2 regions of the Achromobacter pestifer genome follow, and region 1 is predicted to be linked to the other one. Evidence: riboswitches for the same ligand, from Rfam matches in the RefSeq annotation. Region 1 holds a riboswitch; the other holds the start of a gene.

Evidence for each region. A riboswitch is a leader RNA that binds a small molecule or an ion and turns the genes downstream of it on or off. The one in region 1 is predicted to bind glycine.
Region 2: another riboswitch for glycine. It lies ahead of gcvT (glycine cleavage system aminomethyltransferase GcvT); the one in region 1 lies ahead of FOC84_RS24345 (D-amino acid dehydrogenase).

The regions. Positions count from the first base shown of each region.
Region 1 covers NZ_CP053985.1:5,132,275-5,146,807, forward strand. Annotated here, with positions in the region: gene FOC84_RS24325 (alpha/beta fold hydrolase) at 1-643, shown strand, start outside; gene FOC84_RS24330 (metal-dependent hydrolase family protein) at 709-2,022, shown strand; gene FOC84_RS24335 (PLP-dependent aminotransferase family protein) at 2,058-3,503, opposite strand; gene FOC84_RS24340 (DJ-1/PfpI family protein) at 3,598-4,164, shown strand; gene FOC84_RS24345 (D-amino acid dehydrogenase) at 4,191-5,420, opposite strand; glycine riboswitch at 5,465-5,556, opposite strand; glycine riboswitch at 5,558-5,649, opposite strand; gene ampC (class C beta-lactamase) at 5,804-6,940, shown strand; gene FOC84_RS24355 (3-hydroxybutyryl-CoA dehydrogenase) at 6,956-7,951, opposite strand; gene FOC84_RS24360 (NAD/NADP-dependent octopine/nopaline dehydrogenase family protein) at 7,968-9,065, opposite strand; gene FOC84_RS24365 (AraC family transcriptional regulator) at 9,183-10,193, opposite strand; gene FOC84_RS24370 (spinster family MFS transporter) at 10,318-11,694, shown strand; gene FOC84_RS33500 (DUF2242 domain-containing protein) at 11,842-12,717, shown strand; gene FOC84_RS24380 (CopD family protein) at 12,810-13,235, shown strand; gene FOC84_RS24385 (MetQ/NlpA family ABC transporter substrate-binding protein) at 13,391-14,206, shown strand; gene FOC84_RS24390 (methionine ABC transporter ATP-binding protein) at 14,225-14,533, shown strand, end outside.
Region 2 covers NZ_CP053985.1:3,662,611-3,677,143, reverse strand. Annotated here, with positions in the region: gene FOC84_RS17630 (M81 family metallopeptidase) at 1-329, shown strand, start outside; gene FOC84_RS17625 (DUF945 family protein) at 568-2,532, shown strand; gene gcvP (aminomethyl-transferring glycine dehydrogenase) at 2,615-5,488, opposite strand; gene gcvH (glycine cleavage system protein GcvH) at 5,592-5,969, opposite strand; gene gcvT (glycine cleavage system aminomethyltransferase GcvT) at 6,068-7,168, opposite strand; glycine riboswitch at 7,255-7,377, opposite strand; glycine riboswitch at 7,413-7,508, opposite strand; gene FOC84_RS17605 (ZIP family metal transporter) at 7,564-8,457, opposite strand; gene FOC84_RS17600 (superoxide dismutase) at 8,488-9,102, opposite strand; gene FOC84_RS17595 (NAD(P)/FAD-dependent oxidoreductase) at 9,251-10,453, opposite strand; gene FOC84_RS17590 (arginine/lysine/ornithine decarboxylase) at 10,453-12,714, opposite strand; gene FOC84_RS17585 (hypothetical protein) at 12,979-13,431, opposite strand; gene FOC84_RS17580 (GNAT family N-acetyltransferase) at 13,545-14,063, shown strand; gene FOC84_RS17575 (GGDEF domain-containing protein) at 14,073-14,533, opposite strand, start outside.

The DNA of each region.
Region 1 (14,533 bases):
TCCCGATCTGCCCGGCAGCGCACGCTCCGCTCTGGGCGAAAAGCGCCTGTCCATCGCCGCCTATGTGGACGCTTTGGCCGGACTGCTGGACGCACTGGACGTAGATGCGGCGCACATCGCCGCGCATTCGCTGGGTACCGTCGTGGCCCAGCATCTTGCCGTGACGCATCCGGGCAGGGTCAAGTCGCTGGCCTTGTTCGGCCCGCTGGCCTCGCCGCCGGACGCGGGGCGGCCCGGCATCCGTGCGCGGGCGCAGCTGGCCCGCGGCGGCGACGCGGCCATGCAGGAGATCGCAGACGCCATCGTCAAGGCCGCGACCAGCGCTCAGACCAAGCAGGATCAACCCGCCGTGCTGGCGCTGGTGCGCGAGAGCGTGATGCGCCAACCGCCGGAAGGCTATGCGCAGAGCTGCGAGGCGCTGGCCGATGCGCAGCCGGCCACTGTCGAGACGATAGGCGCGCCGGCCCTGCTGGTCACCGGCGACCAGGACGGCGTTGCGCCGCCGGCCAATGTCGAGACCCTGGCCGCGCGCATGCCCGGGAGCCGCCGCATCGTGCTGGACGGATGCGGCCACTGGACCACCTACGAAAAGCCCCAAGCCTGCATGCAGGCCCTGCGGGAGTTCCACGCGGCGCTGCGCTAGGCCACGTTTTCCTGGCGTTTCAACATAAGAAATCGGCCCCCAACGCGGGCCGGAGGAGACCTGTCATGTCCAGAATTGCCATTACCAATGTCGCCATCTTCGATGGCAGCGGCATGGAACCTTTTCAAGGCGAAGTGTTGATCGACGGCGCGCGCATCGCGCAGGTCGCGCGCACGCCCGAGCAGGTGAGCCGGGAGGGCGCGCGCCTCATCGACGGGCGCGGCCGCTTTCTGATGCCCGGCATGACGGAAGCGCACACGCATTTCTCCTGGAATGACCAGCCTACGCTAGCCGCGATCCAGTTCATGCCGCCGGAAGAGCACATCCTCTGGTGCGTGCGCGTGGCCAAGCGCTACCTGGAAATGGGCTGGACCTCGGCCATCGGCGCGGCAGCCGCCAAGCCACGGCTGGACGTGGTGCTGCGCAACGCCATCAACGCCGGCGAATGCCCGGGGCCGCGGTATCTGGCGGGCAGCCAGGAGATCACCACCATAGGCGCGCTGGGCGACAACTCGCTGCCGCACATGCCGTTCGACGAGCTTAGCTTCGGCAGCGTGTGCTGTGGCCCTGAAGAGATCCGGCGCTCGGCGCGTACCTTCATCAAATACGGTGTCGATCACCTGAAGATAAATCTGTCCGGCGAGTACATCGCCGGGCTGCCGGCCGAGATGTCGCCGTTTGCGGAAGACGAGATCGCCATGCTGGCCAGCGAGGCCAAGCGCTATGGCAAGCGCGTCGCGGCCCACGCGCGCTCCAGCGAGTCGGTCAAGCAATGCGTGCGTCACGGCATCGAGATGATCTACCACGCCAGCTTCGCCGACGAAGAGGCACTCGACATGCTGGAAGCCAACAAGGACCGCCATTTCGTCGCGCCCGGCATAGGCTGGTTGATCCGTACCGCCTTCAATGCCTCTGAATACGGCATCACGCCCGCCATCGCCGAACAGATGGGCTACAAGCGCGAACTGGAAATCGCCTCGGAGTCGCTGCGCAAGATGCACAAGCGGGGCATCCGCATCCTGCCCGGAGGCGACTACGGTTTTGCCTGGATGCCGCATGGTACCAACGCCAATGATCTCCAGTATTTCGTCGACTACATCGGTATGACCCCCACGGAGGCGCTGGTTTCCGCCACCGGCCTGGGCGGCCATATCATGCAGCGGCCGGATGAACTGGGCATGCTGCGCGCCGGCTATCTGGCGGACTTGGTCATGGTCGATGGCGATCCGCTCAAGGATCTGTCGCTGCTGGTCGATCCGGACAGGATCGTGCTGGTGATGAAGGATGGGCAGGTGTGCAAGGACACTCGTCCAGGCGGGCGCAGCGATGCCGCGGCGGTGCAGACCACGGAGGACCTCAGGGAGGCCGTGGCGCATTGAACCCTCGGGCGCCCGCAAGGGGGCGTCTTCTTCCGTCAGGCGGGGTGTGCTGTAGCCGCGCGCTGCGCAATCAGTTCTCCGATCCGGTCTATCACCGCCAGCAGCTGCGGCGTTGCCGGCAATGCCGTGTTCATTCGCAGGCAATTTGCAAACCGCTTGCCGTCCGCCGAGAACATCGCGCCAGGGCAGACGCTGAAACCTTCGGCCTGCCCCTGTCGCATCAATTCCCGCGTATCGGTTCCTGCTGCCAATTCCAGCCACAGCAGGAACCCCGCATCCGGTTGCGTGTAGCGGGTGCTTGCGGGCCAGGTAGACCGTATCCGCGCCGAGATGGCGCGCATCGAGGCCTGCGTCCTGGCTGTGAAGCGCCGCAGGTGCCGGTCGTAGTCGCCATTGAGCATCAGATCGGCCAGCGCCGCCTCCATGACGGGCGATCCCGCCAGGCTGGCTTCGACGCGCTTTTCCGTGGCTTCGCGCACGTAGCGGCCGGCCTCCAGCCAGCCGGTGCGCCAGCCTGGGGCCAGCGTTTTCGACACCGACGAGCAATACAGCACCATGCCTGCGGTATCGAAGGTCTTGCACGAAGGTTCGCGTTGCGGCTGCATGGTGATGTCGCCATACAGGTCGTCTTCGATCAGAGGCACACCCGCGCGCGCGATCAGCTTCACCAGCCGCTGCTTCGCTTTCGCAGGCATGGTGAAGCCGGACGGATTGTTCGCGGTCGGACACACGATCACCGCCGCGATCCGGTAGCGCTTCAAGGCGCCATCGAGCACCTCCAGGTCCATGCCCCAGTCCGCGTGCGCGGGGATCTCCAGCGCCTTCAGGCCGTGCGCCTTCAGCAGCATCAGCGTGCCGAAGTAGCAGGGCGATTCCACCGCGACCGTATCGCCGGGCTTCGTCACCACGCCCAGGGCGATTTGCATGGCCTGCGTGGCGCCAGCAGTGATGATGAGCTTGTCGGGATCCAGGTTTCCATCCCAGCGCAGCGCCCGCTTGGCGATTTGGCGGCGCAGGTCCGCGCGGCCGGGCGGCACGCTGTACAGCACGCCCTGTGCGCCCAGGCGGCGATGCGCGGCAGCGACGCTGCGGGCCAGTTCGCGGTTGGGCAGCCAGTCGGGGCAAGGCGTGGCCGCGCCCAGCATGACCAGGTCGGGCGAGCGGGCCTGGGCGAACAGGTCGTGGACCTGCCCGGTCAGCGTGACGGGGCGCGGCAGCGCGGACGGACGCTGGGGCGCCGGACGCGCAACGGGCGCTTGGTGGCGCGGCGCCACGTAGTAGCCGGAGCGGGGGCGGGCGACGACCAGGCCCTGCGATTCCAGCTCACGCAAGGCGCGTTCGGCGGTGGGCGCGCTGACCTTGTTGGCCAACGCCAGTTGCCGCACTGACGGCAGCTTGTCTCCCGGCGCGAGCTGGCCGCGTGCGATCACGGCGCCCAACCGCGAGGCAATGCGGCCATATGTGGTGGCGGAAGCGGCCATTGAATTCTGTATAGGTGGTTTTGTTGGATATCTGACTATACAGATAGGCTGGCGGCGACACTAGCATCACGTCTTGTCTAGACTGGAGAGACTGATGAAAGTCGCAATGCTTGCCTACGACGGGTTTACCGATGTGGACCTGTTCCTGCCCTGGGACCTGTTCAACCGCGTGCAGGATCCGGACTATGTGAACTACCAAGGGCCCTGGTCGGTCCGCATCTGTTCCGATGGCGAAGAGGTCAGGTCCAACACCGGCATCAGCTTCCGGCCGCACGGCAAGCTGGAAGAGCTGCGCGAGGCCGACGCCGTGTTCATCGTCAGCGGTCCGGGTTCGCGCGCCAAGCTGGCGGACGCGGACTTCATGGCCCGCCTGCAACTGGATCCGGACCGCCAGGTGATCGGCGCCATCGATTCGGGGGTGCTGTTCCTGGCCAAGCTGGGCTTGCTGGAAGGCAAGACGGCCACGACCTATCCCGGCGTGTTCGCCGAACTGGAGTCGATGGGAATCAGCACCGTGCACGAAGCGCTGGTCGTGCACGGCAATGTGGCATCGGCGGGCGGCTGCTTGTCCACCCAGGATCTCGCGGGCTGGATCGTCGAGCGCTTGCTGGGCAAGGAAAAGTCCGAGGCGATGCTGGGGATGATCGCCAAGGTGGAGTGAGCGCGCGGTGGCGCTGTTCTACGTTCTCAAACCTCGCCCACCCCCTCCCGCACGCTCGCCGCCAGCATCTGCGCGGTCGCCGCCGACAAGGTCCAGCCCAGATGCCCATGCCCCGTGTTGTAGAACACGCCCGGCCGCCTGCCGGGGCCGACGCGGGGCATCATGCTGGGGGTCATGGGGCGCAATCCGCACCAGGGCACCACGCGCGAGGTGCGGATGCCGGGGAAGTGCTTGCGGGTCCAGTCCACCAGCGGTTGCACGCGTTCGGCGCGGATGTCCATGTTGAAGCCGTTGAATTCGGCCGTGCCGGCCACGCGGAAGCGGTCGCCGAGGCGGCTGGTGACGATCTTGGCGGCTTCGTCGAGCAGGCTGACATGCGGCGCGGCGGCCTGGCTGGCGGCGTCGTCCAGGTGCACGCTGATGGAGTAGCCCTTGACCGGGTAGATGTTGAGCGTGTCGCCCAGCTGCCTGGCGAACTGCCGGCTGACCGCGCCGGCGCAGACGACGATGGCGTCGGCCTCGTGCTGTTCGTGGCGCGTGCCGCCCTCGCGCGCGACGTCGAGCACGTACGGCGCGCCGTCCACGCTGATGTTGCGGATGTCGGCGTCCTGCGCGAAGCGCACGCCGCGGCGCTCGCAGGCGCGGGCCAGGCCGCTGGTGAATTTGTGGATGTCGCCGGTGGCGTCCGAGGGCGTGTAGAAGCCGCCGTAGCAGGGGGTTTGCAGCGTGGGCTCGATGCCGCGCGCTTCCTCGGGCGATACCGCGTAGCGTTCCAGCCCGCCTTCCTGCAGCAGGGCATTGGCGCGTCGCGCGGTCTCGAAGCTGGCGGCGTCGTGGTAGATGTGCAGGATGCCGCGGCGTTCCAGATCGAAATCTATGCCTTCTTCCTCGGCCATGGCGTACAGATGCTGGCGCGCGGCGATGGCGAGCCGCGTGGTCTCGATGGTGTTGCGGCGATAGTTGCGGATCTGCCCGACGAACTGCGCCAGCCATGAATACTTGTGCCAGCTGAACCGGGGGTTGAGCAGCAGCGGCGCGTTGCGGCGGCCGAGCCAGCGCAGGCCTTTCATGACGGTGGCGGCGCTGTTCCAGACCTCGGCGTTGCTGGCCGACAGTTGGCCGCCATTGGCGTAGGAGGTTTCCATGGCGGGATAGCGCTGGCGGTCATAGACGGTGACCTGGTATCCCAGTTTGCTCAGGGCATAGGCGGACGTGACGCCGGTGATACCGGCGCCAATGATGGCGATGCGGGGCATGATGGCTCCAGATTGAGTGGCCGCGGCCACCCGGCCGCAGCACCCCATCTGTCTCTGTACCTGAGAGCTTCACCCGCGGCGCAAGCGGCGGCGGGATCCCCTTCGGTGGGCGCGCTTGGCGCCTCTCTCCAGATTGTCTAGACCGCGCAGTCCTGTTTGCCTGAGAGTTTCCGGGGCGGTTGCTCCGTCGGCGCCTGCCGCTGGGACAGGTCTCTTCTGCGGGGTTTTGGATCGACGAGGCGAGAATAGCCAAAATTCTCGGAAATGAGGCTAAGGGTTAGTACCAATGGAGCGCCGCGCCGCGTTACGATGCATGCGCGCCGTTCGCCGCGGCGCCACGGGACTCAATACGAAAAGGGATGACGGGTATGCGCCTGAGCAGAATGCTGCGCACGGGGTTGTTTGCACTGATGGCTGGGGGCTGCGCCCTGGCGCAAGCCGGTCAGGCCGAGACCGACCGCGCGATCGACGAAGCGGCGCAGGCCGTCATGCGCGAACACGGCATCGCGGGCCTGTCGATCGCCGTCACCCGCAACGGCGCGCAGCGCTTCTACAACTACGGCGTGGCGTCCAGGGAAACGGGCAAGCCGGCCGGCAGCGACACGCTCTACGAGATCGGATCCATCAGCAAGACTTACACCGCGACCCTGGCGGCCTACGCGCAGGCGCGCGGCCGCCTGGTCCTGGCCGACAGCCCGGCCAAGACCCTGCCGGAGCTCGCCGGCAGCGACTTTGCCAAACTGAGCCTGATCAACCTGGGCACGCACACGACCGGCGGCTTTCCCCTGCAGGTGCCCGACGGGATCAAGAACCAGGCGCAGCTGATGGCTTACCTCAAGGCCTGGAAGCCCGAGCATGCCGCCGGCACGTACCGTACCTACGCCAACCCCAGCATCGGCATGCTGGGCGTGGTCGCGGCCAAGAGCCTGAACCGGCCGTTCAAGGCGGCCATGGAGCGGGACCTGTTTCCCAAGCTGGGCCTGACCAGCACCTACATCGACGTGCCCGCCGCCAGGATGGCGGACTACGCGCAGGGCTACAACAAGCAGGACGCGCCCGTGCGCGTGAATCCGGGCGTGCTGGCGGACGAGGCCTACGGCGTGAAGACCAGCGCGCGCGACCTGATCCGCTTCGTCGACGCGAACATGGGTTTGAACCTCGCCGATGCCGAACTGCGCGATGCGATCGCGCAGACGCACGTCGGCTATTACCAGCTGGGCGATATGACCCAGGACCTGGCCTGGGAGCAACTGCGCTATCCGGCGACGCTGGACGCGTTGCTGACGGCCAACGCCGGCAACTACAACAGCCAGAGCCAGCCGGTGGCCGCGCTGAACCCGCCGCTGCCGCCGCAGGAGGCCGTGTGGATCAACAAGACGGGTTCGACCAATGGCTTCGGCGGCTACGTGGCGTTCGTGCCGTCGAAGCGGTTGGGCATCGTGATACTGGCCAACCGCAACTATCCGAACGAGGCCAGGGTCCGGCTGGCGTACCGGATCCTGGACGAATGGGATAAATAGGCGCGCAGGCCCGGGCTAGCGCGCAGGCGGCTGGCGCGCCGCGTCGTAGCGGGGCAGCAGCTCCATCACTTCCAGCCGCTTGCACAACTGCGCCAACCGCTCCATCTTGTAGGCGTTCAGGTCCACGCCGGCGTAGTCATAGAAGCCCTGGCCGTCGCGCAGCCCGTTGCGCCCTTGTTCCATGTTGCGGGCGATGAGGGCGGGCGAGGCGAAGCGCGGATCGATGGCGTCGGCGAGATAGCGCGAGGCGTAGTAGAGGATGTCGCCGCCGCCCCAGTCTATGAATTCCAACAGCCCTAGAACCGAGAAGCGCAAGCCGAAGCCCAGGCGCACGGCCGTGTCGATGTCTTCGGCGCTGGCCACGCCTTCCTCCACCATGCGAGCCGCTTCGTTCATGGCCAGGGCCTGGATGCGGGGCACGATGTAGCCGGCGGCGGGGGCGCATTGCACCGGCTTCTTGCCCGCCAGGCGCAGCGTTTCCAGCAGGCCCTGCGTCGCGGCCTCGCTGGTCTGGGGGCCGCGGCTCACTTCCACCAACGGAATGAGGTAAGCGGGATTGAGCCAATGCGCGTTCAGGAAACGTTGCGGGCCCAGCACCAATTCCGCCAGTTCGGTGACGAGAAAGGTGGAGGTGGTCGACGCGATGATGCTGTCCGGCGCGCAGGCCGCGCCCAGCCATAGAAAGGCGTCGCGCTTGGCGTCCAGGCGTTCGGGCACGGCTTCGAACACCACGCGCGCCTGCCGCAGGTCTGCTTCGGCATCCTCGCGCGCGCACAAGCGCACGCGCGCCAGCGCAATCTCCGCCTGCGAGGCATCGAGCAAGCCCAGCCTGGACAGGATGCCGAGTTCGCGGCGCAGATCGTCCCGCACGCGTGCAAAGTACTCGGCCTGCTCAGCGGGCGTGCGCGGCTTGATGTCTATCAGCGTGACGTCCAGTCCGGCATGGATGTATGACAGCGTGATGCCCACGCCCATGCGGCCGGCGCCGATCACGCACAGTTTTTCGTTCATGGCATGCATCCTCGTGTCAGCAGCCTTCAGCCAGCAGTTCGCGCATGCCGTCGCGCGACAGGCGGTCCAGGCCCAGGCGCTCCAGCGTGCGTCCTTCGGCGTAGAGATCGCGGCCGGTCACCGCGCTGGCCAGGCTCAGCAAGCCTTGCGCCACAGGCGTCGGCACGCCCGCCCAGCGGCCGGCGGATACCAGGAATGACAGGCCGAGCCGCGTGTCCTCGAGCATGTAGCGGTGCGTGTGCAGGTCTATGTCCTCGCGCCAGTCGCCGCTGTCGGTGAGCCGGCCGTGGGCGCCGCGGCCGTACATCCATTCGTCGCCTTCGGCGGCATAGTGGTCGGCCAGCGGGAAGTGCGGCGCGGCATAGCCCAGGGCCGCGCGGATGGCGATGCGCTCCGCGTCCAGCGCGTCGGTCACGCGCCGGATGGAGGCCTGGGTGCCTTCGTTGTGGATGTCCCAATTGTCGAAGTGTTCCAGCGGCCCCGCGTTCATCATGATGAGCGGCGGGTGGATGATGGGGCCGGCATTCATCAGCGCGCCGGAAAGCCCGTCCTCTACCGGTTCGATGCTGGGGTAGGCGCGCTGGACCACGGCCAGCGCATGCTCCGACAGCCGGCGCGGGAAGACGCCCGTGGGCAGGCGGGTGGCATAGCCGCTGACGACGACTCTTTCGCCATGCTTGCGGGCCAGATAGGGCAGGGTGCCGGTCTCGGCGAAGGCCGTATCGGCGGAATTGCCGGCGTCTTTCATGGCGCGGGCGAAGACGTAGCAGCCGAAGGTGCCAGGCGGCAGGAACACGACCTGGCCGTCGCGCAGCAGCGGCGCCAATGCCTGGGCCAGCGCTTCGTGGGTGGTGGACGGCAGGGGTATGACCAGCAGCTCGGCATCCGCGACGGCCGCGGCCAGGTCGCGCACCAGCTGCAATTGCCGCGGTCCGTCGCCCAGCGGGAGCTGGCGCGTGCCGCGATAATCGGTGACCGTCAACGCGCCCGCGTCCCGCAATCCCTGGAAGGCTGCCCAGTCCCGCCGCCACCAGCGCACCTCATGGCCTTTTTCAAACAAGTCGGCCGCCGCCGCGTAGCAGCCGTGGCCGCCGCCTATGACGCTGATTCTCATGGTCAAGCTCCGTCTGTTGGAGCCTTGATCCTAGCGGCGGCGCGCAGGCCAGGCTGCGCCGAACGCGCAAGCGGCGTTCCGATCCGGCAAGCGAATCCACGCGCCGCCCGGCGGCGCCTAATGCCTGCCCTGGCGCAGGGTGTCCGACGGCAGGCAGCCGTAGCGCTTGCGGTAGTGGGTGGCGAAATGTCCGAAGCTGGAAATGCCGTGCCGCAGCAGGATGTCGGTGACGCTGTCGCCTTCACCGGCCTGCGCAAGCGCCGCGTGCACCTGCGCCAGCCGCTGGTTGCGCACGTAGTCGCTGGGACTCTGCTTCAGGAACTGCGAGAAGCCGTTTTGCAGCGTGCGCACGGAGACGCCGCAGTGGGCCGCCAGGTCCATCAGCGAGAGCGGTTGGTCCAGATGGCTTTCTATGTAATCGCGCGCGCGCCGCACGTGCAGCGGCAGCGGCTGGCGGCGGTCCGCCTGCAGGGCCTCGGAGTAGTTATGCGGCAGCTGGGTCAGCAGCAGCGTCAGCAGGTAGTCGGAAAAACCGGCGGCCAGGGTCTGCGTGACGCCTTCGATGGCGGGGTGGCGGTACAGCCGGCAGAGATAGTCCAGCGTTTCGCGCACCGCCACCGGTCCGGGAGCGTCGGCATCCATTTGCAGGTCGAACACCAGCGCCTGTTTGACGGGGCGCTCGAGCAGCCGCTGCAACTGGCGTTCCAGCGCCTCGCGCTCGACGCGCAGGATCAGGTTGCGGCAGTCGCGGCCGATGCGGATCACGCTGCGCTCGGAGGGCGAGGAGATCGTCAGGCTGCCCGCGTTCATGGAGGCGCTGCGCTTGCCCAGCGTGATCAGCCCGGAGCCTTGCAGCGTGATGCGGATCAGGTAGTAGCTGGCGATGTCGCCGGCGTCGATCTCGACCTCGGCGCCGTAATGCAGATCGAACAGCGCCGCATTGCCGAAGAAGACGCCGTACAGGCGGGATTGCAGGGATTTTCCCGGAGGGACGCACATGCGGTGCGACCATAGGTGTTGGCTGACCTGATCCTTGATCTCGGCGATGTTGCCCGAGTCCAGCAAGCAATGGCGGTCCAGCGGATTGGTGTCGTTGAACATGCTTTCCTGCGCAGCGGGAACAGTCATTGCGTCAGGCGTATAGAGGCTGGCCGCGCAAAGACCTACAAAAGATGGGCCTGCAAGCAAGTGAGGCGCAACCCGGCCCGTTGGGCGATGGGCAGATCTCACCACCATACAAGGGAAACAAACCATGACTGACGGCAGCCCGCGGCACGGATCAAAACCTAGCTACGCCTACGAGTGGTACGTCGTGGTGATATGCATGCTAGCGTACATATTTTCCTTCGTCGACAGGCAGATCCTGGCGCTGATGATCGAACCCATCAAGCACGATCTGCAGCTGTCCGACACGCAATTCAGCTTGTTGCACGGGCTGGCGTTTTCCTTGTTCTACGCCTTCATGGGCATTCCGATCGCCTTGCTGGCGGATCGCTATTCCCGGCCGAAGATCATCGCGATCGGCGTGGCCTTCTGGAGCCTGGCGACCGCGGCCTGTGGCCTGTCGCGCAATTTCGCGCAGATGTTCCTCGCGCGCATCGGCGTGGGCGTGGGCGAGGCGGCGCTGTCGCCCGCCACATACTCCATGCTCAGCGACATGTTTCCGCGCGAAAAATTGGGACGCGCCGTCGGGATCTATTCGATCGGCTCGTTCATAGGCGGCGGCATGGCCTTTCTGATCGGCGGCTATGTCATCGACCTGCTCAAGAGCGTGGACACCGTTACCTTGCCCTGGATAGGCGCAATACGGCCGTGGCAGGTGACCTTCTTCATCGTGGGGTTGCCCGGCCTGCTGATCGCGCTGCTGATCCTGCTGACCGTGCGCGATCCCCAGCGGCTGGGCTTGCGGCGCAATGCCGCGGGGCAGGTGCAGAAGCCCGCCATGAAGGACACCTTCCGCTTCCTGGGCCGCCATCGCGGCACTTTTTTCTGCCACTATCTGGGCTTCTCGTTCTATGCGATGGTGCTGTTCGCGCTGCTGGGCTGGACGCCGGCGTTCTACATGCGCAAGTTCGGCATGTCGCCCGTGGAAGCGGGCTACATGCTGGGCGTGGTGGTGCTGGTCGCCAACACCGCCGGGGTGTTCTGCGGCGGCTGGTTGATGGACTGGCTGGCCAAGCGCGGCTACAGCGATGCGCCGCTGCGCGCCGGCGTGATCGGCGCGGCGGGCATGGCCTTGCCCGCGGTGATCTTCACCCAGGTCGATTCCCTGTGGCTGTCGGTGGGCTTGCTGCTGCCCGCCATGTTCTTCGCCTCGTTTCCCATGCCGACCTCGACGGCCGCGATGCAGATACTTCCGCCCAATCAGCTGCGCGCCCAGGTGTCGGCGCTGTTCCTGCTGATCTCGAACCTGATCGGGCTGGGTCTGGGCACCACCGCGGTGGCCATGCTGACGGACCGGCTGTTCAAGAACCCGGCGGCGGTCGGGCAGTCCATGTCGGTCCTGGTCGGCGTGGCCACGGTGCTGTGCATTGGCCTGCTGGCCGCGGGCTGCAAGCACTATCGGCGCAGCCTGAACCTGGAAGCGCAAGAGGCGCCACCGCTTGCGCCCGCGCGCGTGTCTTCCTGAAAGCGGCTGCCAGGGCTGCCCGGGGCCGCGATGCGGCCCTTTTTTGAACTCTGTTACCTCTTCGTTGAACTGCACATTCCTCGTAAAAGAAATGGTGCCGGGGATGCGCTATAACGGACGCTTGACGCATTACTGTTCCCCTAATTCATGCCCCGTTTTCCCCGCAGTTCGTCGCTGGCCCTGTCCGTTGCCCTGGTGGGCGTCCTGGCGGGATGCTCATCCCCCAAGCCAGAGTTCGAAAAAGAAGACTTCACCCAGAACAACACCTACTCGCGCACCGTCGCCGCGAGCAACGTCGCCGCCTGCGACGCGGGCCGTCGCGCCTTGCTGAGCCAGGGCTACAACATCGACAAGTTCGAGGGCTCGCGGGTCACCGGGCACAAGAATTTCCAGGACGAAAACGGGCAGCACACGCAGATCGCCTTCAACATCGAATGCGCCTCCGACGGCAGTGCGAACGAACGCGCCACGGTGTTCGCCAACGCGGTGCAGGACCGCTATTCGATCAAGCGCACCAACAGCTCGGCCAGCGTGGGCGTGAGCGTGCTGGGCCAGGTGTCCATGCCATTCGGCTCCAGCGACGATTCGTTGGTGAAGACGGGCAGCCAGACGGTTGCGCGGCCCAAGTTCTATGAAGGGTTCTTCCAGCTGCTGCAGCGCTTCCTGCCGGATGCGCAGGCCGCCGCCGCGCCGCAAGCGCCCGCGGGCGGCCGTGGCAAGCCGCAACCCAAGGCCGCGCCGCCCGAGCCGGCGGAATCTCCGGACAAGCCGGCCGATACGCTGAATCCGGCGGCGGCCAATGATGCCAGTGAATCGCCGAAAGCACCGTCGGCAGGAGGTTCCAGTTCACCGGCCGCGCCTGCATCCGCCGCGCCCGCCGCCGTGGCCCCTGCGCCGACGGCTCCGACGCCCGCGGCGTCCGCGCCTGCGTCTGTTGCTCCTGCGTCTGCTGTCCCTGCATCCAGCGCACCCGCATCGACTCCCACGCCCGCCGCGCCGGCCAGCTCCGAGGCTGCCAAGTAGGGCAGCGACGCCGCGTCGGTTTGCCCTGGCGCAAACCGATGCGCCGCGCCGATTCGCGGCGCGGCCCGCATCCGGCGATAATCCCGGGCACCATGACCTATCAACTCCTGAAAATGCTCCACGTGGCGGCCGTGGTCGCCTGGCTGGGCGGATCGCTGTTCGTGTCCTTGTTCCTGCTGTCCTCGCAGCCGCAGGACAGTGAGGAAGCCCCCAAGGAACGCAAGATGCTGGGCGCGCTGCGCCGCTGGACGCTGTACGTGACCACGCCGGCCATGGTGTTGACCTGGCTGGTCGGCCTGCATCTGGCCATGACCTTCGGCTGGTTCGCCATGACTTGGATCTGGGTCAAGGTGGGCTTCGCGTTGGCGCTGTCGGCGCTGCTCGGCATCCAGAGCGCGGCGCTGCGCCGCATGGCCAACGGCAGCGCCAGGCGTCCGCCGCTGGTGGATCTGTACGCGCCGTTCACCGTCGTCGCCTCCGCCGCCATCGTGACGCTGGTGGTCGTCAAGCCCTTCTGATCCGCGCGGCTGGGCATGTGCCGGGACCATATGCCCAACCGCCATAACCAAACGCCCCTGTAATAAGGACTCAACGAACTATTCGTTCGCGCGGTCCGTCCCCCTCCCTAGAATCGTTTCTCTCATAACCGCATAGCCTGAGAGGCGATTCCAATATGACTTCCCGTTTCTTCAAGCGCCTGCTGGGCGCGGTGCTCGCTTCGGCGGCAATGTTCCATGGCCCGGCTTTCTCGGCCGATCCCAAGCCCTTGAAGGTGGGCGTGCGCGGCGGCGTCGACGAGCAGATCTGGGAGGTGGTGGCCCAGGTCGCCAAGAAGAACGGCCTGGCCGTGGAGCCCGTGGTGATCACCGGCACCGCCAGCCCGAACGAGGCGCTCAACAACGGCGACCTCAACGCCAACGCCTTCCAGCACATCCCTTTCCTGAACGACCAGATCAAGCAGCGCGGCTACAAGCTCGTGTCCGTGGCCAACACGCTGATCTCGCCCATCGCGTTCTACTCGAAGAAGTACAAGTCGCTGAAAGAGCTGCCCGACGGCGCCCGTGTCGGCATCCCCAACGATCCCAGCAACCAGACGCGCGCGCTGGTCATCCTGCGCGACCAGGGCCTGATCACGCTGAGGGATGGATTCGATCCGGCCACAGGCACGGCCACGCTGGCGGACGTGACCTCCAACCCCAAGAAGCTCAATTTCGTGGAGAGCGCCTCGGTGGTGCTGGCGCGCTCGCTGCCGGACGTGGATACCGCGGCCATCGTCAACAGCTTCGCCTATCAGGCCGGGTTGATCGCCACGCGCGACGGCATCGCGGTGGAGAAGAAGGAAAACAACCCCTACGTGAACATCATCGCGGTGCGTGAACAGGACAAGAACGCGCCCTGGGTGCCCGAGCTGGTCAAGGCCTACCACTCCGAGGAAGTGCGGCAGTTCATCCTGAGCAAGTACGAAGGTTCGGTGATTCCGGTTTTCTGAGGCGGGAATCGGGCAATGATGCAACACGAATTCTCCACGGCCGGGCTGGCAAGCGCCACGCTGCAGGCCCAGGTCCTTGATGCGCACATCGTGTTCGAGGGCCTGCAAAAACGCTACGAAGGCGTGCAGGGGCAGGTGGCCGCGCTGTCCGACGTGTCGTTCTCCATTGCCCGCGGCGAGGTGTTCGGCATCATCGGACGCAGCGGCGCGGGCAAGTCCACCTTGCTGCGTTCCATCAACATGCTGGAACGGCCCAGTGCCGGCCGGGTGCGGGTGGACGGCGTGGACGTGGGCGGGCTGGACGAAAACGCGCTGGTGGGGCTGCGC
Region 2 (14,533 bases), 1.5 Mb from region 1:
ACGGCGTCTATCTGAACCGCGGACCGATGTACCGTGGCGTGCGCAACGACACCGGCCTGACGGTCGTGATCGACACGGGCCGCGTGGAAATCGTGGTGGTGTCCCGCCACCAGGAGCCCTTCGACATCAATTGCCTGCTGTCGGCCGGCATCGATCCGCTGCAAAAGCGCTACGTCGTGCTCAAGAGCCGAGTCCACTGGCGCGCGGGCTTCTCCGACATGGCGACACAGGTCATCGAATGCACCGGCGTGGGGGTTACCACCTCGGACTACGGCCAGCTTGAATTCAAGCACGTGCGCCGTCCGATCTATCCCCTGGACCCGATGTAATCTCCGGTCGCGGTATTTAGTCCTGAAAAGCCGGCGCGAACGCGCCGGCTTTCATTTTGAAATCTTCTGTAACGGTGGGCGTGGTCACATGACCATCGGCCTCGGTATACTCGCCGCGGGCCTTACAAGCCGATGAATACGTGTATTCCGATGGCGGACGCCAATAACAGGGTCCGGCGGCCAGAAGCAGCCGCGTGTCACCGGATATGACTCGATAATCAACGATACAAGCAGAACGATGAAAAAGAGCGTAGCGATCACCCTGGGCGTGGTCATAGTGGGAGCGGGAAGCTGGGTCGGGGCCACGTGGTACACCGGCAAGCGCATCGAGGAAAGCTCGCAGCGCCATCTGGCGGAAGCCAACGAAAAACTGGCCAAGATCACGCCTCTGTTCGGTCTGCGCATCGATCAGCTGAAGTACGAGCGCGGCCTGTTCTCGACGCAGGCGCGTTATGGCGTGTCGCTGGTCAAGGGCGACAAGATCGCCGAAGACCTGCCCAAAGGCATGATCGAGTTCGACGCATCCATCGAACACGGTCCCTTCCCCAAGAGCGCCCTGGCGCGCGGCGCCATCGCGCCCAAGCTGGCGTTCACGCACGCCGAGCTCGCCAAGACCGACAACATCAAGGAACTGTTCGAGCTGACCAAGGGCGTGGTGCCCCTGAGCGCGGACACGATCATCAATTTCGGCGGCTTCGCCACCTCGACCGCCAATATCGCCCCCGTGCAGATCACGCACGAAGGCAACGCCGTCAACTTCAGCGGCATGGCGATCAACGGCACCTTCGACCGCGCGCAGCAAGCCGTCACGGCGCACGCCCTGATGGAAACGCTGTCGGTGGATGGCGAAAAATCGGACGACCCCATCAAGATGTTGGTGTCCGGCCTGACGATGGACGTCAACAGCCGCATGGGCAAGTTCGGCCTGTCCATTGGCGACTCCAGCGTCAAGCTCAAGCGCATCGACGTCACCCGCCCCGGTGACGACGTCAAGGTCTCGCTGGACAACCTGGGCTATGGCGTCAAGCTGGCCGAAGACGACAAGAACGTCAACGTCGAAGCCACCTACCAGACCGGCAACATCACGTTCAACGACGTGGCCCTGGGCAACGGCCAGGCTGTGATCAAGCTCGCCAAGCTGGACGGCGCCGCCATCAAGCAGCTGTCGGACACCTACAACCAGATCGTGCGCCAGTACATGCTGGGCGCCAGCGACGAAGGCCTGAAGGACGAACAGTTCGACGCCGTGCTGGAAAATGCCGGCAAGCTGCTCAACGGCAACCCCACGTTCAGCATCGACCCGATCAGCTGGAAGACCGACAAGGGCGAAAGCAAGCTGACCTTCGCCCTGGACCTGACCAATCCGCCCAACGTCAAGGATCTGACGCCACAGGAGATCATGGTCAAGGCCATCAAGCAGATCGATGCGACCCTGGTTATCTCCAAGCCCATGGTGCGCGACCTGATCGTGCAGTACGCCGTCAAGAAGCAAGGCTTGACCGCGGAAAAAGCTGCCGAGGAAGCCGACGACCAGATGCGCTCGATGTCCGGCATGGCTGAAATGCTCAACGTCGGCAAGAACGACGGCGACAACATCATCGGCAAGTTCCACTTCGCCGATGGCATGGGCGACCTGAACGGCCAGAAGATCCCCGCCGACGAACTGTTCGCGGGCCTGCTGGGCGCGACCGGCATGGACGACGACATGGACGGCATGGAAGAGGAAGGCGAACCGGCCGAAGGCACGGAACTGGCCGCAGCCTCCGACACCGCGTCCGCGGCCGGCTACATGCAGGACTTCGACCTGGACACCGTGACGACCATGCTGGACGACATGGTCTACAACCCCCGCAAGCAGGATGGCGACGAGGGTCCCGTCCTGATCCTGGATCCCCGCGACACGGGCGCCAGCGAGCTGCGCGTCGACTTCCTGTGCAACGACTTCACCGAGAAGTGCCATGACCTGGTCGTGACCGCGACCTACAGCAGCAAGAAGCCGGTCTCGCTCAAGGCCATCAATGCCTGGAACCAGGAATACCGCTGGACGCGCGCCTACCTGGACGACAAGAACCGGGCCGTGCTGCAGATGGACATGAACTCGGAAGGCGGCATCGGCAAGGAAAACCTGCAGATCATGCTGAACACGTTCTTCAGCATCGCCGAAGACTTCTCCGTGGCCAGCAAGGCCGCGCCGGCGAAGTAAGCCTCGGCCGAAGCAAGACGAAAAAATCCCCCATCTTTTCGGATGGGGGATTTTTTTTGCCGCCGGGCCGCGCCGACTGCGCTTATGCGTAGGCTTCGATCGGCAGGCAGGCGCACACCAGGTTGCGGTCACCGTAGGCGTTGTCCACGCGGGCAACCGGCGGCCAGTACTTGGCGTCGCGCAACGAAGCCACCGGATAGGCGGCCTGCTGGCGCGGATAGTCGTGCAGCCATTCCTCGGCCAGCAGCATCTGCGCGGTGTGCGGCGCGTTCTTCAGGACGTTGTCCTCGGCATCGCGCTCGCCGCGCTCGACTTGGGCGATTTCCTCGCGGATCGAGATCATCGCGTCGATGAAACGATCCAGTTCGGCGACGCCTTCCGATTCGGTCGGCTCGACCATCAGCGTGCCGGCCACCGGGAAGCTCATGGTGGGCGCATGGAAGCCGTAGTCCATCAGGCGCTTGGCGATGTCTTCGGCGCTGATGCCGCTGGTTTCCTTGAGCGGACGCACATCGAGAATGCACTCGTGCGCCACGCGGCCATTGCGGCCCGCGTACAGGACCGGATAGTGGTCGCGCAGGCGGGTGGCGATGTAGTTGGCGTTCAGGATGGCGACTTCGGTGGCGCGGCGCAGGCCGTCGGCGCCCATCAGCGAGATGTACACGAACGGGATCGGCAGGATGCCTGCCGAGCCGAACGGCGCGGCCGAGACCGGACCGACCTTGGCGTCGCCAGGCAGCTTGCCCTGTTCGTTCACCACGCCAGGCAGGTAAGGCGCCAGGTGCGCGCGCACCGCCACCGGACCCACGCCGGGACCGCCGCCGCCGTGCGGGATGCAGAAGGTCTTGTGCAGGTTCAGGTGGGACACGTCCGAACCGAACTTGCCCGGCTGGGCCACGCCCACCATCGCATTCATGTTGGCGCCGTCCAGGTAGACCTGGCCGCCGGCCTGGTGCACCAGATCGCAGATCTCGGTGACAGCTTCCTCGAACACGCCGTGGGTGGACGGATACGTGATCATCAGCGCGGCCAGCTTGTCGCCGACCTGCTCGATCTTGGCGCGCAGATCGGCCAGATCGACGTTGCCGTTGGAATCGGAAGCCACCACCACCACGTCCATGCCGGCCAGTTGCGCCGAGGCCGGGTTGGTGCCGTGCGCGGACGACGGGATCAGGCAGATGTTGCGCTGATGCTGGCCGTTGGCCTGGTGGTAGCCGCGGATGGCCAACAGGCCGGCGTACTCGCCCTGCGCGCCCGAGTTGGGCTGCAGGCTGATGTTGTCGTAGCCGGTGATCTCGCACAGCGCCGCCGACAGGCGGTCGATCAGTTCGTTGTAGCCCTGGCTTTGCGAAGCCGGTGCGAACGGGTGGATCAGCGCGAACTCGGGCCAGGTGATGGGGATCATCTCGGCGGTGGCGTTGAGCTTCATGGTGCACGAACCCAGCGGGATCATGGTGCGGTCCAGCGCCAGGTCCTTGTCGGCCAGCTTGCGCAGGTAGCGCAGCATGTCGGTTTCAGACTGCACGCTGGAGAACACCGGATGCGTCAGGATCGCGCTTTCGCGCGCCACGCCGGCGGGAATGCCGCTGGCGGCGGCCGCGTCCAGCGCGTCGATGTCGAGTTCGACGTCGTCGCGCTCCAGGCCGGCGGCGAAGACGTTGACCAGCGCCTGCAGGTCAGCGACGGTGACGGTCTCGTCCAGCGAAACCGCCAGGCGGGCGCCGTCGACGCGGCGCAGGTTGATGTGCGCGCAATCGGCCGCGGTCAGGATGGCCGGGGTGGCCGCGCCGGTTTCCAGCAGCAGCGTATCGAAGAAGGTGTCGTTGGCGACCTTCACGCCCAGCTTGACCAGCTCGGCACGCAGGATGGCGGTGCTGCGCTGCACGCGCTCGGCGATGCGGCGGATGCCGGCCGGGCCGTGCCACACGGCGTACATGCCGGCCATCACGGCCAGCAGCACTTGCGCGGTGCAGATGTTGGAAGTGGCTTTCTCGCGGCGGATGTGCTGTTCGCGCGTCTGCAGCGCCAGGCGCATCGCCGGATTGCCCTGCGCGTCCTTGGACACGCCGACCAGGCGGCCGGCCATGTTGCGCTTGAAGGCGTCCTTGCAGGCCATGAAGCCGGCATGCGGGCCGCCGAAACCGAACGGCACGCCGAAGCGCTGGGCCGAACCGATGGCGATGTCCGCGCCCCATTCGCCGGGCGCGGCCAGCAGGGCCAGCGCCAGCAGGTCGGTCGCGACGGCCACGATGGCGCCTTGCGCGTGCGCGGCCTCGGCCAGCTTGCGGTAGTCGGCCACCGAGCCGGTGCTGTGCGGATACTGCAGCAGCACGCCGAAGCACTCCGGCAGGCCCTCGGCCTCGTCGCCGATGGCGATCTCGATGTCCAGGCCTTCGGCGCGCGTGCGCACGACTTCGATGGTCTGGGGATGCACGTGGCGCGAAATGAAGAACACCGGGCTCTTCGACTTGGCGCTGCGGCGCGCCAGCGTCATGGCTTCGGCGGCGGCGGTGCTTTCATCCAGCAGCGAGGCGTTGGAGATGTCCAGCCCGGTCAGGTCGGCGACCATGGTCTGGTAGTTCAGCAGGGCTTCGAGGCGGCCCTGGGAGATCTCGGGCTGGTAAGGCGTGTAGGCCGTGTACCAGGCGGGATTCTCAAGAATGTTGCGCAACACCACGTTGGGCGTCTGCGTGCCGTAGTACCCCTGGCCGATGTAGTTGCGGTAGACCTTGTTGCGGCCGGCGATCTGCTTCAGTTCGGCCAGCACGTCGGTTTCGCTGCGCGAGGCGGGCAGCGCCAGCGGGGCCTGGCTGCGGATCTTGGGCGGCACGACTTCCTCGAGCAGGGCGTCCAGGCTGGCGCTGCCGATGACGGCGAGCATGGCGGCCTGGTCGGCGTCGGAAGGGCCGATGTGGCGGGGGATGAAGTCGGTATGGGTGTCTAGGGCGCGCGACATGGAGAGGTCTCGGGATAGCGGGTGTCGTCGGAGGACGGACGGTATTGCATCTTGCGGATCGGGCGCGGAGCTAGTGCTTGCGCGCCCGGTCCGGACCAGCGGCTTAGCCGTTGGCGACGGCTTCGTAGCCGGCGGCGTCGAGCAGCTTGTCGGCGTCGGCGGCATTGACCGGCTTGATCTTGAAGATCCAGGCGGTGAAAGCCGATTCGTTGATCAGGTTGGGGTTGTTTTCCAGTTCTTCGTTGAACGCGACGATCTCGCCGGCCACGGGCGCGTAGATGTCGGAAGCGGCCTTGACCGACTCGACCACGCCAGCGGTCTCACCGGCGTTCAGCTTGGCGCCGACCTTCACGTCGCCGACGAAGACCAGGTCGCCCAATTGGTCCTGGGCGGTATCGGTGATGCCGACGACGAACACGTCGCCTTCGGCTTTGACCCATTCATGGGACTCGGTGTACTTGCGATCGGTGGGCAGACTCATGGGAACTCCTGAGGGAATGCGGGTAGATGAATGGTGTTGCGCGCCTCGCGCGGGCGGCCATCGCCCCAGGGGCCGGCGGCTCGCGCGAAGCTTCGAGTTTACGAGTGTTCGACCGCTTTGCCGTTACGCACGAACGGCAATTTGCAGGCCAGGGCGGGCACCCATTTGCCGCGGATGTCGACTTCGACCGTGTCGCCCGGCTTGACGCCTTGCGGCAGGCGGGCGAAGCCGATCGACACGCCCAGCGTGGGCGACATGGTGCCGCTGGTGAGCTCGCCCATGCCATCCTTGGTGCGCACGGCCATGTGCGCGCGCATGACGCCGCGCTCTTGCAGCTTCAGGCCGATAAAGCTGGCCGGGGTGGCGAATTGTTCCAGGGCGTCGCGGCCGATGAAACGGCGCTCGGCGTTCTTCAGGGACACGGTCCAGGTCAGGCCGGCCTGGTCGGGCTGGGTCAGCTCGTCCATGTCCTGGCCGTAGAGGTTCATGCCGGCTTCCAGGCGCAGCGTGTCGCGCGCGCCCAGGCCGCAAGGGCGCACGCCTTGGGCAACCAGATCGCGCCACAGCTGCACCACCTCGGCGGCGGGCAGCACGATTTCAAAACCGTCTTCACCGGTGTAGCCGGTGCGGGCCACCAGGGTGTCGTCGCCCACGCGGGCGGCCACGAAAGGGGTCAGCGGTTCGCTGGCGGCCTGCCAGGCCGGGCGCGCGGCCCAGACCTTGGCGCGGGCGTTCGGCCCCTGCACCGCCACCATGGCCAGGTCGCGGCGCGGGGTGATGGCGACGTCGAACTGGCCGGCCTGCTTGACGCGCTGCATCCAGGCGACGTCCTTGTCGGCCGTGCCGGCGTTGACCACCACGCGCCATTCGTCGGCGGCGAAGAAATAGATGATCAGATCGTCGATCACGCCGCCCTGCGGATTCAGCATGCAGCTGTACAGCGCCTTGCCGGGCACGGTCAGCTTGGACACGTCGTTGGCGACCAGGCGTTGCAGGAACGCAAAAGCGTCCGGGCCGGCGACGTCGACGTTCAGCATGTGCGACACGTCGAACATGCCGGCGTCCTGGCGCACGACATGGTGCTCTTCCAGCTGCGAACCGTAGGCCAGCGGCATGTCCCAGCCGCCGAAGTCGACCATGCGGGCGCCAGAGGCGACGTGTTCTTCGGCCAGCGGGGTGCGTTTGAGGGTTGCGGACATGCGCGGAAACTCCGGGACGGCAGTGTTGCCAGGGTTACGGAATGCCGGTGGCGCCAAGCGGACTGCGCTGGCACAACGGCTGAATCTTCCGCCCCTCTGTCCTTTTGCCTGAGAGTTGCCCCGCGTGGCGGGTTTGCACCTTCGGCGCCTGGGCTGCTCGCTATGTCCCTAGTTCAGGGGCGGCGCCAGGTCTCTCCAGAGTACTGTTTTGCCGCGTCCATGCGGTAAGAAAACCGGGACGGGGCAAGCATGGGCGGTATGGGTTACCTGAGCGATTCTGGGCGAATTGCGCCTTCGGCGGCGGCCGGACATACAGGCCGCTCTCTCCCGCAACATGCGTGACAGCGCCGAAAGCATACAACGAAAGCCGCGGCCAGGGAATGCCTGCGGCGGCCTCAACCCAGCGCCGTGTCCAGCAGCATCATGAGCACGAAGCCCAACATCAGCCCGCAAGTCGCGTAGACCTCATGCCCCTTGCGGTGCGATTCCGGGATGATCTCGTGACTGATCACGAACAGCATGGCGCCCGCGGCGAAACCCAGGCCCCAGGGCAAGAGCGGCTCGGACCAACCCACCACCGCGGCGCCCAGCACCGCGCCCAGCGGCTCGACCAAGCCGGACAGCATGCCCAGCGCCACGGCGAACGCGCGCTGGTAGCCCGCCGCCAGCAGCGCCACCGCCACCACCAGCCCCTCGGGGACGTCCTGGATCGCAATGCCAGTAGCCAGCGCGGTGCCGCGCATGGCGTCGTTGCCCGCATAGCCCACGCCGATGGCCAGGCCCTCGGGCAGGTTGTGCAGGGTGATGGCGAAGACGAACAGCCAAGTGCGGCGCAGGCGGTGCGCCTCGATCCCTTCCCTGCCCTTGATGAAATGCTCGTGCGGCAGGGTGCGGTCCATCAGCAGCAGCACGGCCGCCCCCAGCAGCACGGCGGCGCCCACCGTCAGCCCTGCGCCCCAGGGACCGTAGCCCAGGTCGCGGCCCGCCGCGATGCCCGGCGCCACCAGCGAAAAAGCGCTGGCCGCCAGCATGACGCCGGCCCCGAAGCCGAACATGCTGTCCTGCATTTTTTGCGGAATGCTGCGGGCGAACAGGATGGGCAGGGTGCCCAGCGCCGTGGCGGCTGCCGCCACCAGCCCGCCCAGCAGGGCATCGGCCACGTGCGGCGCGCGCACGTCCAGATAGGCCCACAGCTGGTGCAGGCCCAGGCAGGCCACCAATACGGCCAGGGTCCACACGCTGATGCTGGTGGCTGCTGGCCGCACGCGATGACGGCTGAAGGTATTCATGTGCCGCTGCCCTCCTTGCCAGGGATGCGCTCAGCGCTGCGTCGCCGCGTAACGGCGCGCCACTTCAGGCCAGTTCACAACATTGTAAAAGGCGCCGATGTACTCGGGCCTGCGGTTCTGGTACTTAAGGTAGTAGGCGTGCTCCCACACGTCCAGCCCCAGGATGGGCGTGTTGCCATGCATCAGCGGGCTGTCCTGGTTGGCGCTGCTTTCCACCGTGAGCTTGCCGGCCGGCGTGACCGAAAGCCAGGCCCAACCGCTGCCGAAGCGGGTCAGCGCGGCCTTGGTGAAGGCGTCGCGGAATGCGGCTTGCCCGCCCAGCTCGGCTTCGATGGCCGCCGCCAGCGCGCCGTCCGGCTCGCCCCCGCCCTCGGGCGACATGACCGACCAGAACAGGCTGTGGTTCGCATGGCCACCGCCATGGTTGCGCACGGCGCCGCGGACGGTTTCGGGCAACTGCTCCAGCCGCGCCACCAGGGACTCGACCGGCTCATTGGTGACGATGCCCGCGCCTTCCAGCGCGGCGTTCAGGCTGTTGACGTAGGTCTGATGGTGCTTGCTGTAGTGGATCTCCATCGTCATCGCGTCGATGTGGGGTTCCAGCGCATCGTAGGCGTACGGCAGGGGCGGAAGGGTGTAAGCCATGCATGTCTCCGTGAGATCCGCCCCCTTGTTCGAGGCTAGATCAATATCGAAAACATAAATGATAAGTATTTTTATTTAATATCACAACGGCAAGCTTCCAATTCTTGCCATAGCGCCGGCCTATCGACGCCATGGCCCTAGGTGGAAACTACAGCGCCTTGCCGCAGGCGACGCCCGAAGCCCAGGCCCATTGGAAGTTGTAGCCGCCCAGCCAACCCGTAACGTCCACGGCTTCGCCGATGAAATAGAGGCCGGCGGTGGTCTTGGCCTGCATGGATTTCTGGTCCAGCCCGCGCGTGTCCACGCCGCCGCGCATGACTTCGGCCTTTTTGTAGCCGGCCGTGCCGCTGGGCACCAGGGTCCACTGGTGGATGTCCTGCGCCAGCGCACGCAAGGTCTTGTCCGGCGCGTCCGCCAGGCGTAGCGCCGCCAGGCCGGGCTTGCCGCCCTGCTCCGCCAGGTGCAGCCAGCGGTCGGCCAGGCGTTTGGGCCAGAGGCCCGCCAGCACGGTATGCAGCTGCTGCCGGTTGCCTGACTTCGACGCCAGCAGTTCTTCCGCCAGATCGCGGCCGGGCGCCAGATCGATCACGATGGGCTCGCCGGGTTGCCAGTAGCTGGAAATCTGCAGGATGGCCGGACCGGACAGGCCCCGGTGAGTGAAGAGCAGATCCTCGAGGAACTCGCCGCGCGCCTTGCCTTGCCCTGTTTGCAGATTGACCTCCAGCGCCACGCCGGACAATTCGGACAAGGACCGCCACTGCTCGGCATCGAAGGTCAGCGGCACCAGGGCGGGCCGCGGCTCCACCACTTTCAGGCCGAATTGCCGCGCGATCTTCAGGCCGAAATCGGTGGCGCCCAGTTGCGGAATGGCCATGCCGCCGGTGGCGACCACCAGTTTCGCGGCGCGGATCGGACCCTGGCTGGAGCGCAGCTCGAAGCCCTGCTCGCCATGGCCGATCTCGGACACCGAGCAGCCCATGCGCCACTGCACCCTGCCCGCGTCGCATTCGGCGCGCAGCATCTCGATGATGGATTCGCTGGAATCGTCACAGAACAGCTGCCCGCGATGCTTCTCATGCCAGGCGATGTGGTGGCGCTTCATCAGCGCCAGGAAATCCTGCGGCGTGTAGCCCGCCAAGGCCGAACGGCAGAAATGCGGGTTGTCGGAGAGGAAGTTGGCGGGGCCGGCGCCGATGTTGGTGAAGTTGCAGCGGCCGCCGCCGGAAATACGGATCTTCTCCGCCAGGCGCTCGGCGTGGTCGACCAGCACCACGCGCAAGCCGCGCTGGCCGGCGACCGCGGCACACATCATGCCCGCGGCGCCGGCGCCGAGTACTGCTACATCGAACATCAGTCTTCGATCAGGCAGTCGACGTAGTAGCGCTTTTCGCCATCCGGACCCACTTCGTCGGCCAGGCCGTGGATGTAGGTTTCGAAACCGGGGAAGCGCTCGTTGAACTCACGCGCGAACTGCAGGTACTGGACGATGGTGCGGTTGAAGCGTTCGCCCGGGATCAAGAGCGGAATGCCCGGGGGATACGGCGTCAGCAGCACGCCGGTGACGCGGCCTTCCAGCTTGTCGATGTCGACGCGCTCGACCTCGCGGTGCGCCATGCGGGCAAACGCGTCCGACGGTTTCAGCGCCGGGACCATGTCGCTCAGGTACATCTCGGTGGTCAGACGGGCCACGTCGCGCTCGCGGTAGGCCTCGTGGATCTGCTGGCACAGATCGCGCAGGCCCATGCGCTCGTAGCGGCGATGGTCACGGCAGAATTCCGGCAGGATGCGCCACAGCGGCTGGTTGCGGTCGTAGTCGTCCTTGAACTGCTGCAAGGCGGTCAGCAGCGTGTTCCAGCGGCCCTTGGTGATGCCGATGGTGAACAGGATGAAGAATGAATACAGGCCGGTCTTCTCGACCACCACGCCGTGTTCCGTCAGGTACTTGGACACCAGCGCGGCCGGAATGCCGGTTTCGCCGAAGCTGCCCGACATGTCCAGGCCCGGGGTAATGACCGTGGCCTTGATCGGGTCCAGCATGTTGAAGCCTTCAGCCATTTCGCCGAAGCCATGCCAGTGGTCGTTGGATTCCAGGATCCATTCGTCGCGGTTGCCGATGCCTTCGGAAACCAGGCGGTTCGGGCCCCAGACCTTGAACCACCAGTCGTTCTTGCCGAACTCGGACTCCACCTTGCGCATGGCGCGGCGGAAGTCCAGGGCTTCGCGGATGCTTTCCTCGACCAGCGCGGTGCCTCCCGGCGGTTCCATCATGGCGGCGGCCACGTCGCAGGACGCGATGATCGCGTACTGGGGCGAGGTGGACGTGTGCATCAGGTAGGCTTCGTTGAAGACGTTGCGGTCCAGCTTGCGGGTCTCGGACTCCTGCACGATGATCTGCGAGGCCTGCGAGATGCCGGCCAGCAGCTTGTGCGTGGAGTGAGTGGCGAACACCATCGCGTCCTGGCTGCGCGGGCGATCCACGCCGATGGCGTGCATGTCTTGGTAGTACTCGTGGAACGAGGCGTGCGGCAGCCAGGCTTCGTCGAAGTGCAGCGTGTCAACATAGCTGCCCAGCTGCTTCTTGATCATTTCGACGTTGTAGATGACGCCGTCGTAGGTGCTCTGCGTCAGCGTCAGGATGCGCGGGTTCTTGTTCACCGCTTCGCGCGCGAAGGGGTTGGCCTCGATCTTCTTGCGGATGTTGTCCGGATGGAATTCTTCCAGCGGGATCGGGCCGATGATGCCCAGGTGATTGCGCGTGGGGCGCAGGAACACCGGGATCGCGCCGGTCATCGTGATGGCGTGCAGGATCGACTTGTGGCAGTTGCGGTCCACCACCACCACGTCGCCCGCGGCGACGTTGGCATGCCACACCACCTTGTTCGAGGTCGAGGTGCCGTTGGTTACGAAGAAGCAGTGGTCGGCGTGGAAGATGCGCGCGGCGTTCAGTTCGGATTCGGCCACGGGGCCGGTATGGTCCAGCAGCTGGCCCAGTTCGTCCACCGCGTTGCAGACGTCGGCGCGCAGCATGTTCTCGCCGAAGAACTGGTGGAACATCCGTCCCACGGGGCTCTTCAGGAACGCCACGCCGCCCGAGTGGCCGGGGCAGTGCCAGGAATACGAGCCGTCCTGCGCGTACTTGACCAGTTCGCGGAAGAACGGCGGCGGCAGGCCGTCGACGTAGCTGCGGGCTTCGCGGATGATGTGGCGCGCCACGAATTCGGGGGTGTCCTCGAACATGTGGATGAAGCCGTGCAGTTCGCGCAGGATGTCGTTCGGGATGTGCTCGGAGGTGCGCGTCTCGCCGTACAGGTAGATGGGGATGTCGGCGTTGCGAAAGCGCAGCTCGCCGATGAAGGAGCGCAGGTTCTTGATGGCGCTGGCCACGTCCTCGGGCGAATCCACGTCGAATTCTTCATCGTCGATCGACAGGATGAAGGCGCTGGCCCGGCTCTGCTGCTGGGCGAACGAACTCAGGTCGCCGTAACTGGTCACCCCGATCACCTCGACGCCCTCGGCCTCGATCGCCGCGGACAAGGCGCGGATACCCAGACCGGACGCGTTCTCGGAACGGTAGTCTTCGTCGATGATGAAAATGGGGAAGCGGAATTTCATGCAGGCGCTCCTGGGGCAAGGCGGGTTCGGACGCGTAACGCGGCGCGAGTGTACTTCTAGGAAAAATCCGCCTGATGACAGACGGCGCGAGCACCCGCCAGGGCGGCGGGAATGGCCGAATTGTAGGGCTGTTTTTCTTACAGTCCTAAGGGAAATCCCGGAATGGCCCGAACAGCCGTTGTCATCGCGCCAAAAGCGGACGTTTTCAGCACAGAGACCCGGGCTGCGCGGGGGAGCAAACCTGGCGCCTGAAGCGCCGGGACGCTAGCGGATGGTGCGGGCCTCGCCTGCCTGCAAGGCCGTCAGGAACTGTTCGAAATAGGGCGGGATGGCCTCGGCCGACCCGTAGCGGATGCGTCTTTCGACCTTGGCGATGGCGCCGAAGCAGACCTCGACGCCGGGTTCGCCGCAGACCAGCACCACCGGATCCTCGTCATCGCACACTTCGTAGAGCCCGCCATGCGCGCGGCGTCCCACCTCGTAGAGGTAGGCGGCGGCGCCGACGGTCTGCATGGGGGTGAGAGGCAAGGTCCCGAGGTGGGCGGCCTCCAACGCCTCGTCCAGCGCATGGACGCTGGACGGCGTGTAGTCCAGCACGGCCCCGGTCGAACCGGCAGCCTGGACAAAGTCCTGCGCGGCCCCTGCCACGCGCGCCACGAACTCTTCCTGGACTTCGTCGCGCTTGGCGTCCTGGTTTGTCTTGAGGAAACCGAACATCATTGGCTCCTTTGTGAAAACCGCAAGCGGCGTTAGGACCATTATAGGCAGCGTGTCCCCCTATACTGCCCAAACCGCAGCCTAACGTTCCCTAATCCCAACACTTGCCTGCCATGCTCCCTGTCATCGTCCGACGCCTTGTTCCCGCCGACGCCGCGCCGCTGCGCCAATTGCGCCTGGATGCACTGGTGGAAACCCCCGAATCGTTCGGATCGAGTTACGAAGAGGAACACACGCTGACATTGGAGGACATCCGCGGCTGGATCCAGCCTTCGGACGACAGCGCGATGTTCGGCGTGTTCCAGGGCGAGGCCCTGGCCGGCATGGTCGGCGTGGGCCGGCAGCGCAAACTGAAGATGCGCCACAAGGCGCATATCTGGAGCATGTACGTGGCGCCGGCGCAGCGCGGCCAGGGACTGGCCCGGCAGTTGATGCAGGCGGCGATCGCCCATGCCGCGGGCATGCGCGGCATCCGCCAGGTGCAGTTGAGCGTGACCGCCAACAACCTGGCCGCGACCGCGCTGTACCTCAGCCTGGGCTTTACCGAGTACGGACGCGAGCGCGAAGCGCTATGTGTGAACGGTGAACTCTACGACGAGGCGCTGATGGCGCTGCCGCTGGCCGGCAAGTAGCCTCCGGCCTCAGGCCGCGCCCGCCCGGCGCCGCGTGCTGTAGGCCCGCACCAGATTGCGGCCTTCGTCCTTGGCCTTGTAGAGCGCCTGATCCGCTGCCTTGATCACCGCCTCCGGCGCACGCAAGGCGTCGCTGCGTTCGGCCACGCCTATGCTGACCGTCACGCGCAGCGGCCGCGCATTGCGCGCGTCACGCCCGCTGCGGCGGCGCAGGCCGATCTGGTCGGCCTTGGGACGCGCCGGCTTGTCGCGCAGCCGCATCTGGTAGGCCTCGATGGCGCGTCTGACGCTTTCCAGGTGCGGCATGCTTTCCGCCGCGGTCTTGCCCGGGAACACCAGCGTGAATTCCTCGCCGCCGTAGCGGTAGGCGTGGCCGCCGCCAGGCACGCGCCGCAACTGCGCCGCCACCATGCGCAGCACCTGGTCGCCCACGTCGTGGCCATGGGTGTCGTTGAAGGCCTTGAAATGGT